DNA from 2 places in the Arthrobacter sp. D5-1 genome. Region 2 is predicted to be linked to the other one. Evidence: predicted binding sites of a transcription regulator. Region 2 holds the regulator's gene; the other holds the start of a gene.

Region 1 (4,409 bases), 250 kb from region 2:
AAGCCAGTCACCAAAACAACCATTGGAGCACTGTCATGACCGACCACCAGGAAACCACGCTCGGCCTGCAGGACAACACCGAAGTACTCCACCGCATCAGTGACCGGCTCGCCGGACGTTACGCAGGGATCTTCGCCGCAGAAACCGTCGAACGCTACGTCTTCGAGTCCTACACAGCACTGGCCCGCACCGCGAAGGTCAGCGCCTACCTGCCCGCGACCACCGAGCACTTCGCCAACGACAGGCTCCACGCCCTGGCCAAGTCAAAAAGCTCCCTCGCCTCGGAGATCCCGGAGGTGTTGTTCGTTTGCGTACAGAACGCCGGCCGCTCCCAAATGGCCGCGGCCCTGCTCACAGCCGAAGCCAAAGGCAAGATCCGCGTCCGCTCCGCCGGGTCCCTGCCCGCATCAGAACTCGACGCCAACGTCGTGACAGTCATGAACGAGATGGGCTTGGATCTGGGCAAGGAATACCCCAAACCGCTCACCGACGACGTCGTCCGCGCCTCCGACGTGGTCATCACCATGGGCTGCGGCGACTCCTGCCCGATCTACCCCGGCAAACGCTACGAAGACTGGGAACTCACCGACCCCGCTGACCAGCCCCTCGACACCGTCCGGACCATCCGTGATGAAATCCACGGCCGTGTGAAGAACCTGGTCGCCTCCCTGACGAAAGAGACTGCACTCTAATGACCTCGGAACATCCCGCCGTCCTGTTCGTCTGCAGCAAGAACGGCGGCAAATCCCAGCTCGCCGCAGCTCTCATGCGGGAACTGGCTGGGGACAACGTCACCGTCTACTCAGCCGGAACAAAACCCGGCGCGGCGTTGAACGCCCAGTCCGTGGAATCCCTGGCCGAACTGGGCATCGACGTCACCGGCGAGTATCCCAAACCGGTCACCGACGAAGTCCTCGACACCGTGGACGCCGTCATCGTTCTGGGAACCGAAGCCAAACTCGACCCACCGACCGGGAAACGCTTCGAAATCTGGGAAACCGACGAACCCTCAGAACGTGGCATCGGAGGCATGGAACGCATGCGCCTGGTCCGCGACGACATCAAAACCCGCGTCCAAACCCTCTACAGCGATCTCGCGACAACCTAACCCGACAAGGCTCGCCGTCGAGCTGGACGCAGGGCCCTGACACCCATCACACTGAACCACGACCAACTCCAGGGCCGTGCTCGAAAGATCGTTCCAAGGCAGCGATGAGAACAGCTGGCGCCAGCCGGTCCACGAGGTCCACCGGCCTGCCCTCGCGCAGCGCCGGGCATCCGGTGACCATCCACGCAGCAAAGTAGTTATGTGGAATCCTCAGGGCCATGGCCCGCGCAAACAGCCCCATCACCACGGGGTGCAAGGACAGGTCTTCCCGGAACTGGAAGCCCGGGCAGTAGGTGCCCTCTGCGGAAAACACCCGCACCACTTGTTGCATCACCGGTTCCGGATCCTCATGTATCTGCGCAAGCCGGCTCCGGACCCTTTCCAGGCTTGGCAGGCCGAACTCGGCGCCCATCCGCTCCCAAAGCCCGCTGGGAATTGGGCCTTGCCAACGGGTCGAACTCAGATGTGGTGCAGGCACGTGGTGGCAACTCCCCAGATGGTGAGTTCGGACAGTGCCGGCACACGGATGTCCGGATACTTGGGATTGTCCGCTTGAAGGATCACTCCCGAAGGCCTGACGCGGAGCCTTTTGATGGTCAGTTCACCATCGAGGACAGCCACGACGACGGACCCATCCTTCGGCTCCAGCGCACGGTTGACGATCAGCTCGTCTCCATCACTGATCCCGGCACCTTCCATGGACTGCCCCGTCACCCTGACCACAAAAGTGCTGGTGACGTCCTTGATAAGGTGCTCGTTGAGATCGATCCGGCCATCAAAATAGTCCTGCGCCGGCGACGGATACCCGGCCGCCACCGGGAGAGGTGCCAGCAAAACCGACATCAGGGAAAAGCCCGCATCTATCACGCGGGGGCCGACTATCACGCCCACAACACACCTTTATTCGAATATATGTTCGATACTCGAGTGTACAGCGGATGACGGACATTGTTGTCACTCCGCGAAGTTTGCTGCGGCGCCAGGAAGCCGGCGGTATGGAGGGCCGCCGTTCATGCGTCTTGGCGAAAGACAGGTATTTTAGGGAAGGTCAAGCGAACTGCTACTTGGCAGGAACTGAACAAACCACCGTCTTCGGCTACAGGGTTCAATACCGTGGTGGCCGGATATCGCGCATTGGAGAGCCATGACCGCCCGGAGCAAGGACGTCGCTGATGCGCTCAGCGCCGATGTCACACGCATAGTCAAGGAACGCTACCCGGATGAGCTGGCACGCGCGCAGGCCGTCCACGCACGCTCCGAGAAATTGGTTCTCGCGTTCATGTTCTCCTCGGTTGCGCTGTGGTTCCTCGGTCCGGCTCTGTTCCTGAACGGCCTCATCAGCCCGGTGGTCGCCATCATGGTGCCGGGGCTGCTGACCCTCGGGTTCCTCACGATCGTGCTCGTCGCCATCGTCCGCAACAGGGCTGCAGCGCGACCCATCGTCGAGTACGCGAAGCAGTGGGGTCAGAACGTCACCAGCGTGACGAAGAAGGGCATTACCGTCGCCGTCCCAAAGGGCGCTATCACGGTACCCGCGGAGTTCCGTGAGACACGCAGGGTCACCCGCCAGCACTGATACCGCGATGGCGCCAGGTCCGGATCAGCGCTGCACCCGATACCGCACGTGGGTGACGAGTCCGGTCCCGCGCGCTTCGATCGGTTCAAGCGTCACGTCCCCCACGCCGTCGAGCAGCCGTTCGCCACCACCCAGGATCACCGGCGAGATGTGAAGCCGCAGTTCGTCCATGAGGCCTGCGGAGAGATACTGACGAGCGGTTTGCGCTCCCCCCGCAATCGCCACATCCCTATCCCCGGCGGCTTCCCGGGCCTGGGCCAAGGCCGATTCGATGCCGTCAGTGACGAAGTGAAAAGTGGTGCCACCTTCCATCGCCAGCGGCTCGCGCTGGTGATGGGTCAGGACGAAAACAGGTGCATGATACGGGGGTTCCTCACCCCACCAGCCGCGCCATTCCTGATCCCACCGGCCCGATCCGGGACCGGCGAACATGTTCCGGCCCATGATGTAAGCACCAGCTTCGAGGATGCCCGCGATCTCTGCTGCGCTGGCCTCCCGCTCCTCGAACTGCCAACGGTGCAGGCTCTCGCCGCCCTCCCCCAGCGGCTTGTCCGGGGACTGGTTGGGCCCGGCAACAAATCCGTCAAGGGAAACAGTCAGATCACAAGTGACACGGCTCATGCGCCCATCCTGCCACCGCACGCCCGGTGCGGCCAGGGGCCAGCCCGGCCATCACAGCACCACCTGCATGGCGTTCTGCCGTTCCATGCGGAGCATCCGGCGGCGCATCTGTACGGCAGAACGGACGAGCCCTACGCTGAACCTGTCCACCAGCGCGACGACGCGAAAAGAGGCAGCCATGGCACGGGATCCAAAACCCACGTTGGAGCAACTGACGATCCTCGTCGGCGAGTGGGAAACGTCAGTACCTGGCCAGGAGGTCTCCGGCCGGACGACTTTCGAATGGCTGGAGGGTGGCGGTTTCCTCATCCAACGATCCACGGTCCAGCGGCCGGAGTACCCCAATGCGGTCAGCGTCATTGGTGCCACCGGCTCGGACGGAGCCTTCCAGCAGCACTATTTCGATTCCCGAGGGGTCGCCCGGATCTATGACATGACGCTCAAGGATTACGTCTGGATTCTCTTCCGGGATGGCCCGGACTGGCCCCAGCGCTTCGTTGGCCGCCTCACCGAGGACGGCAACACCATCACCGCCCGCCTGGAGCGCGGCACCTACCCGGGCGGGCCGCTGGAGCACGACTTCGACATGATCTACACCCGGATCGTCTAGTGCACCCTGAACCCAAGTACGCCACCTCATTTACAGATCCCCTGCCCGGTGGGAACATAAGCCCCATAGTCCGCGGAGGCAACGCCCGGCCACACCCGGCGGCGTCAGCTGCAGCTATGTAGTCAGCTCTCCTCTGAGAGGAACGGCCATGGGTCGTCTGGGGACCGGGAACAGTGGGGATGCGGGGTTTGAGCCCGCGTCTGATCCGCCACGCCACCGCGGCAGCGGCATCGGCATCGGCATCGGCATCGAAAAAGTCGACGCAGTGGTGGTGGGCTCCGGCTTTGGAGGTTCCGTTGCGGCGCTTCGACTGGCCGAAGCCGGACAGTCCGTTGTGCTCATGGAACGCGGCAAACCATACCCGCCGGGCAGCTTCGCGCGCTCGCCGTCGGAGATGGGCCGGAACTTCTGGGATCCGGACCGCGGCTTGTATGGACTCTTTGATGCCTGGACGTTCCGCGGCACGGAGGGACTGGTGTCCAGCGGGTTGGGCG
Region 2 (4,409 bases):
TGAACACAGGAACACGATGTTGGCACCTGTCTCCCGGACCTGTGCAGCGGCGGAGGCAGCATCGAGGCCGTAGTCGTCAGCCCTGACTCCGCGGACGTATTCGGTATCCGTGCCGCTGGCCAGCAACGGGTACATGGAATACGTGGGCGGGAATCCCAGTGCTTTCCGGCCGGGTCCGCCAAATGCTTGGAGGATCTGCTGCAGAACCTCATTGGAGCCATTGGCTGCCCAGATGTTGTCCGGGGAAAGATTGTGACCAAGGTAGTCGGCCAGCGCCTGGCGAAGTTCCGTGAACTCCCGGTCCGGGTAGCGGTTGAGCCCCGTGGCCGCAGCAGCAACAGCTTCTGTGATGGCTGCCTGCACATCAGCCGGGACGCCATGGGTGTTTTCGTTGACGTTGAGCAAAATGGGGACGTCAAGCTGCGGAGCACCGTAAGGGCTCAGTCCACGCAGGTTGGTCCGAAGGGGTAGTCGGTTAAGTCGCTCAAGCTGGTCACTCACCACCACAGTTTAAGGGGCCGCCGGGACTGCCGACTAACTGTGACGCCGGGTGGCCGGCTCATGCGGGCATGCAACGTACTAATTTGCGGGCACGAACAGTTGCTGACCCGGCTGGATACGGCCGCCACGGAGGTCATTGAGCTGGATGATCTCCGCAATCACGTCGCGGGGATCCCGCTCAGGAGCAGCGGCTCCGGCGATGCCCCACAGCGATTGTCCCGGCTGAACCGTAACAGTGACAGCGACGGGCGGTTGGAGTTGCGCCTGGGAATCCGAAGCCTTGGCCGGTGACGTGATAAATCCAGCCAGGCTCAGCAGCGCAGCCACCAGCAGCATCGCCGGGATACCGAAGAAGACCATCCGTCCCCGTCGGGTCAGGCGCAGACGCGCAGGCGCCTGGGTGGTGCGGAAATCAGCGAACGTAGTGATTGCGGACATGAGCTGAGCCCTTCTGAGCTATTGCCGTGCGCCGGGTCCCGGTACATGGCTGCCAATTCTGTGTGTTCCCCTGCCCAACTCCGTCAGTTCGAACACTTCGTTCGAACAGCCGGCGTCAGCATCAGGTTTATAGAACACATATTCGAACCTTGCTATGACATTTTTAGCACTTATCAACGAACGGTGTCGAGACTCGCTAGAACAAATGTTTGATAAACGCCTGTGGCTGCCCTACGTTTGAGTGAAGAAACAGCACTGTTTCAGTGGAACAGGAGGGTCTGACATTTTTTGTAGACCCGACGACCCCGGGCTCACTCCGGGCGGAATGGAAAGGCATTGGCGAACATGGCAGCGAAAGCCACCGGCGGCGGGGCACCCCTGCGGAGCCAGCAGCCTCAAAAGAGTCCCAAGAGCCTGACTGTCCGTCAGAAGAAGATCCTGGAAACCATCCAGCGGTCCGTCAATGACAACGGTTATCCGCCCAGCATGCGCGAAATTGGAGACACCGTGGGCCTGGCAAGCCTGTCGAGCGTGACGCACCAGCTCTCCCAGCTGGAGAAGCTTGGATATCTCCGCCGCGATCCCAAACGTCCCCGGGCCATGGAAGTCCTCATGCCGTTGACCCTCGATGGCGGAACCATTCCGGGAGTGGAAGCACCCACTACGCTCCGCAGCACGGGTGGCTTTGCCGTCACAGAGCTTGCCAGCGCCAGCGATACTGCCATGGTCCCGCTGGTTGGTCGGATCGCTGCCGGCGGCCCCATCCTTGCTGACCAGACCGTGGAGGACGTGCTTGCCCTGCCCCGGCAACTCGTAGGGCACGGCGAACTCTTCATGCTGAAGGTGGCCGGCGACTCGATGATCGATGCCGCGATCTGCGACGGCGACTGGGTAGTTGTCCGCCGGCAGAACGACGCCATCAACGGAGACATCGTGGCAGCACTGCTGGACGACGAAGCAACCGTCAAAACCTTCCGCCAGCGCGATGGGCACACCTGGCTTCTTCCGCAGAACACCCAGTACGAACCCATCCTCGGCGACCAAGCCACCATCATGGGCAAGGTCGTGTCGGTCCTGCGTTCCCTCTAGGAGGCTTTGGCCGGGCCCAGACGCTCCAGGACGCCCCGAACCACGGTTCGGTCCGTCGTCGCCCAGAACGGCGGCAGGGCTGCCCTGAGGAAGCCCCCATAGCGCTCTGTTGAGAGCCGGGAGTCCAGGACCGCTACAACCCCTTTGTCCCCGGTGGAACGGATGAGCCGGCCTGCCCCCTGGGCCAGACGAATGGCGGCGTGGGTCGCTGACACGGCCATGAATCCGTTTCCACCCGACTGTGCCACGGCACGAGAGCGGGCAGTCATCAACGGGTCATCCGGACGCGGGAACGGGATTCGGTCTATGACCACAAGGCGGCACGAACCACCGGGGACATCCACACCCTGCCACAGCGACATCGTGCCGAAGAGGCAGGTATCGGGCTCGTCGGCGAACTGCTTCACCAATGCGGCCATGGTGGATTCACCCTGACAGAGAATACTGACGTCGAGACGAAGCCTCATGGCATCGGCGGCTTCCTCAGCCGCCCGCCGCGACGAGAAAAGACACAGCGCTCCCCCACCGGAAGCGCGGATGAGGTCTTCCAACTCATCCAGGGCCTCGGGCGAAGTTCCACGGCCAGGCTTGGGCAAGTGCTTGGCCACGTAAAGCACACCCTGCTTGGGGTAATCGAAGGGCGAGCCAACATCGATCCCGGTCCAGCTTGGCGCTCCATCGCCAATCAGTCCAAGGCCACCTGCAGCCGGTTCGAAAGCCGAGCCGATGGCCAGGGTAGCTGAAGTCAGCACCACTGTGTGACCGGCAAAGAGACCTTCGCGCAGGCGTCCCGCCACACTCAGGGGCGCAATGTTGATCAGGGCCGGAGCGGTCTCGTCGGGTTGCGAGTATCCCTGCTGGGGATCGAACGTACTGTTGCGGGAAAACCACACCACTTCCCGGTTCTCCTTGGCCGCGAGCATCCGCTCGCACAGCTCCAGAATGAGCATGAGCCGTGAACGCGCCAGCTGCCTGCCGCCGTCGACCGCGTTGGAAGAATCCGTCTTCGAATCCGACAATGCTGCGCGTGTGGCTTCCCTCAGTTGGTCCAAACAGTCGAGCTGTTCGTCATTGAGCCCACTGGGCAGAAGACCATTGGGCACGCCCGCTATGGCCATATCCAAACGATCGGCGGCCGCGTTGAGGGCATCCACCGTGATGGCCGTGTGCTTGCGCGCGCTCGACGCCGCCGCATGGACCATGGCCACGGACAACTGGCCTGACACCGCGCCCGTCACCCGGTCCTGCAGTTCATGGGCCTCATCCACTACCACGACGTCGTATTCGGGCAGCACAGCCAGCCCCTCGAAGGCGCTGACGGCCAGCATGGCATGGTTGGTGACAACGACGTCGGCTTCGCCTGCGCGGGACCGGGCCAACTCACTGAAGCACTCCTCGGCGAGGGGACACTTCTGCGCGCCGAGGCACTCCATGGACGTCACGGAGACTTGCCGCCAAGCCCGGTCCGTGACGCCGGGCATGAGTTCGTCACGGTCGCCGGTAGTGGTCTTTTCGGCCCATTCGCGAAGCCGGACCACTTCCTTGCCCAGCTGTGATTGCGGTCCCCCCATGGACGCCGCAAAGTGCGGGACACTGGTGTCCTCGCCCAGGGAGAACAGCTGACCCTCGGACGGTTCCTCACTGGGGAACCCGCCTTCGAGTTTTTGCCGGCAGACGTAGTTGGCCCTGCCCTTGACGAGCGCCACGTTGACGGGGCGTTCAAGGGCCGGGTTGATGGTCTCCAACAGCCGGGGAAGGTCGCGGCCAACAATCTGTGTTTGGAGTGCCAAGGTGGCGGTGGACACCAAAGTCGGTTTGTCGCTGTCCATCGAATGCGCGATCAATGGAATCAGGTACGCCAAGGACTTACCTGTTCCCGTTCCCGCCTGGACCAGCAGGTGCTCCCCGGTCTCGATGGCCCTGGTGACATGCTTGGCCATCTCGTGCTGCCCGGTACGGCTTTGACCGCCCATGCCGGCAACAGCCCGGTCCAACAACTCGAGGGTGGTCTTCTCCCCCAACGACTCGACGGCGTCCGCCGCCACCTTCTCAACCATTGGTGACGAACGGCTCCAGTTCGGCTGCCAGTCCTTCGCGGACCATGACAACAACACGGGTCCCGTTTTCCTCGTGCTCGAGGGTGAGGATTTCCGAGTCGGAGCTGTGGAGCTTGCTGATCATTTCGCCGCGGTCGTAGGGAATGAGAAGCTCCAGGCGCACCCCCGGGCGGGGAATGGACCGGCTGATGTCTTCCAGCAGTTCGGCGATGCCTTGGCCAGTGCGTGTAGAAACAACCGCATGACGCGGTTCCTTCTGCTTCAGGCGCTCAACGACGAAGGGATCCGCGACATCAACCTTGTTCAGGACGATGATCTCGGGCA

Evidence for each region. Region 2 encodes LexA, which represses DNA repair genes until DNA is damaged. Its sites were predicted from a motif close to TCGAACANNTGTTCGA; they were not measured.
Region 1: umuD (translesion error-prone DNA polymerase V autoproteolytic subunit) is a predicted target of LexA. The motif match lies at 2,013-2,028, and genes of this name have one in related genera.

Annotation. Positions count from the first base shown of each region.
Region 1 covers NZ_CP014571.1:1,603,441-1,607,849, reverse strand. The annotation lists gene AYX22_RS07445 (arsenate reductase ArsC) at 36-692, shown strand; gene AYX22_RS07440 (low molecular weight phosphatase family protein) at 692-1,108, shown strand; gene AYX22_RS07435 (hypothetical protein) at 1,155-1,520, opposite strand; gene umuD (translesion error-prone DNA polymerase V autoproteolytic subunit) at 1,568-1,999, opposite strand; gene AYX22_RS07425 (hypothetical protein) at 2,253-2,684, shown strand; gene AYX22_RS07420 (dihydrofolate reductase family protein) at 2,709-3,305, opposite strand; gene AYX22_RS24300 (hypothetical protein) at 3,357-3,485, opposite strand; gene AYX22_RS07415 (hypothetical protein) at 3,484-3,915, shown strand; gene AYX22_RS07410 (GMC oxidoreductase) at 4,064-4,409, shown strand, end outside.
Region 2 covers NZ_CP014571.1:1,851,901-1,856,309, reverse strand. The annotation lists gene AYX22_RS08500 (histidinol-phosphate transaminase) at 1-501, opposite strand, end outside; gene AYX22_RS08495 (LysM peptidoglycan-binding domain-containing protein) at 580-939, opposite strand; gene lexA (transcriptional repressor LexA) at 1,285-2,028, shown strand; gene AYX22_RS08485 (ATP-dependent DNA helicase) at 2,025-4,085, opposite strand; gene hflX (GTPase HflX) at 4,078-4,409, opposite strand, start outside.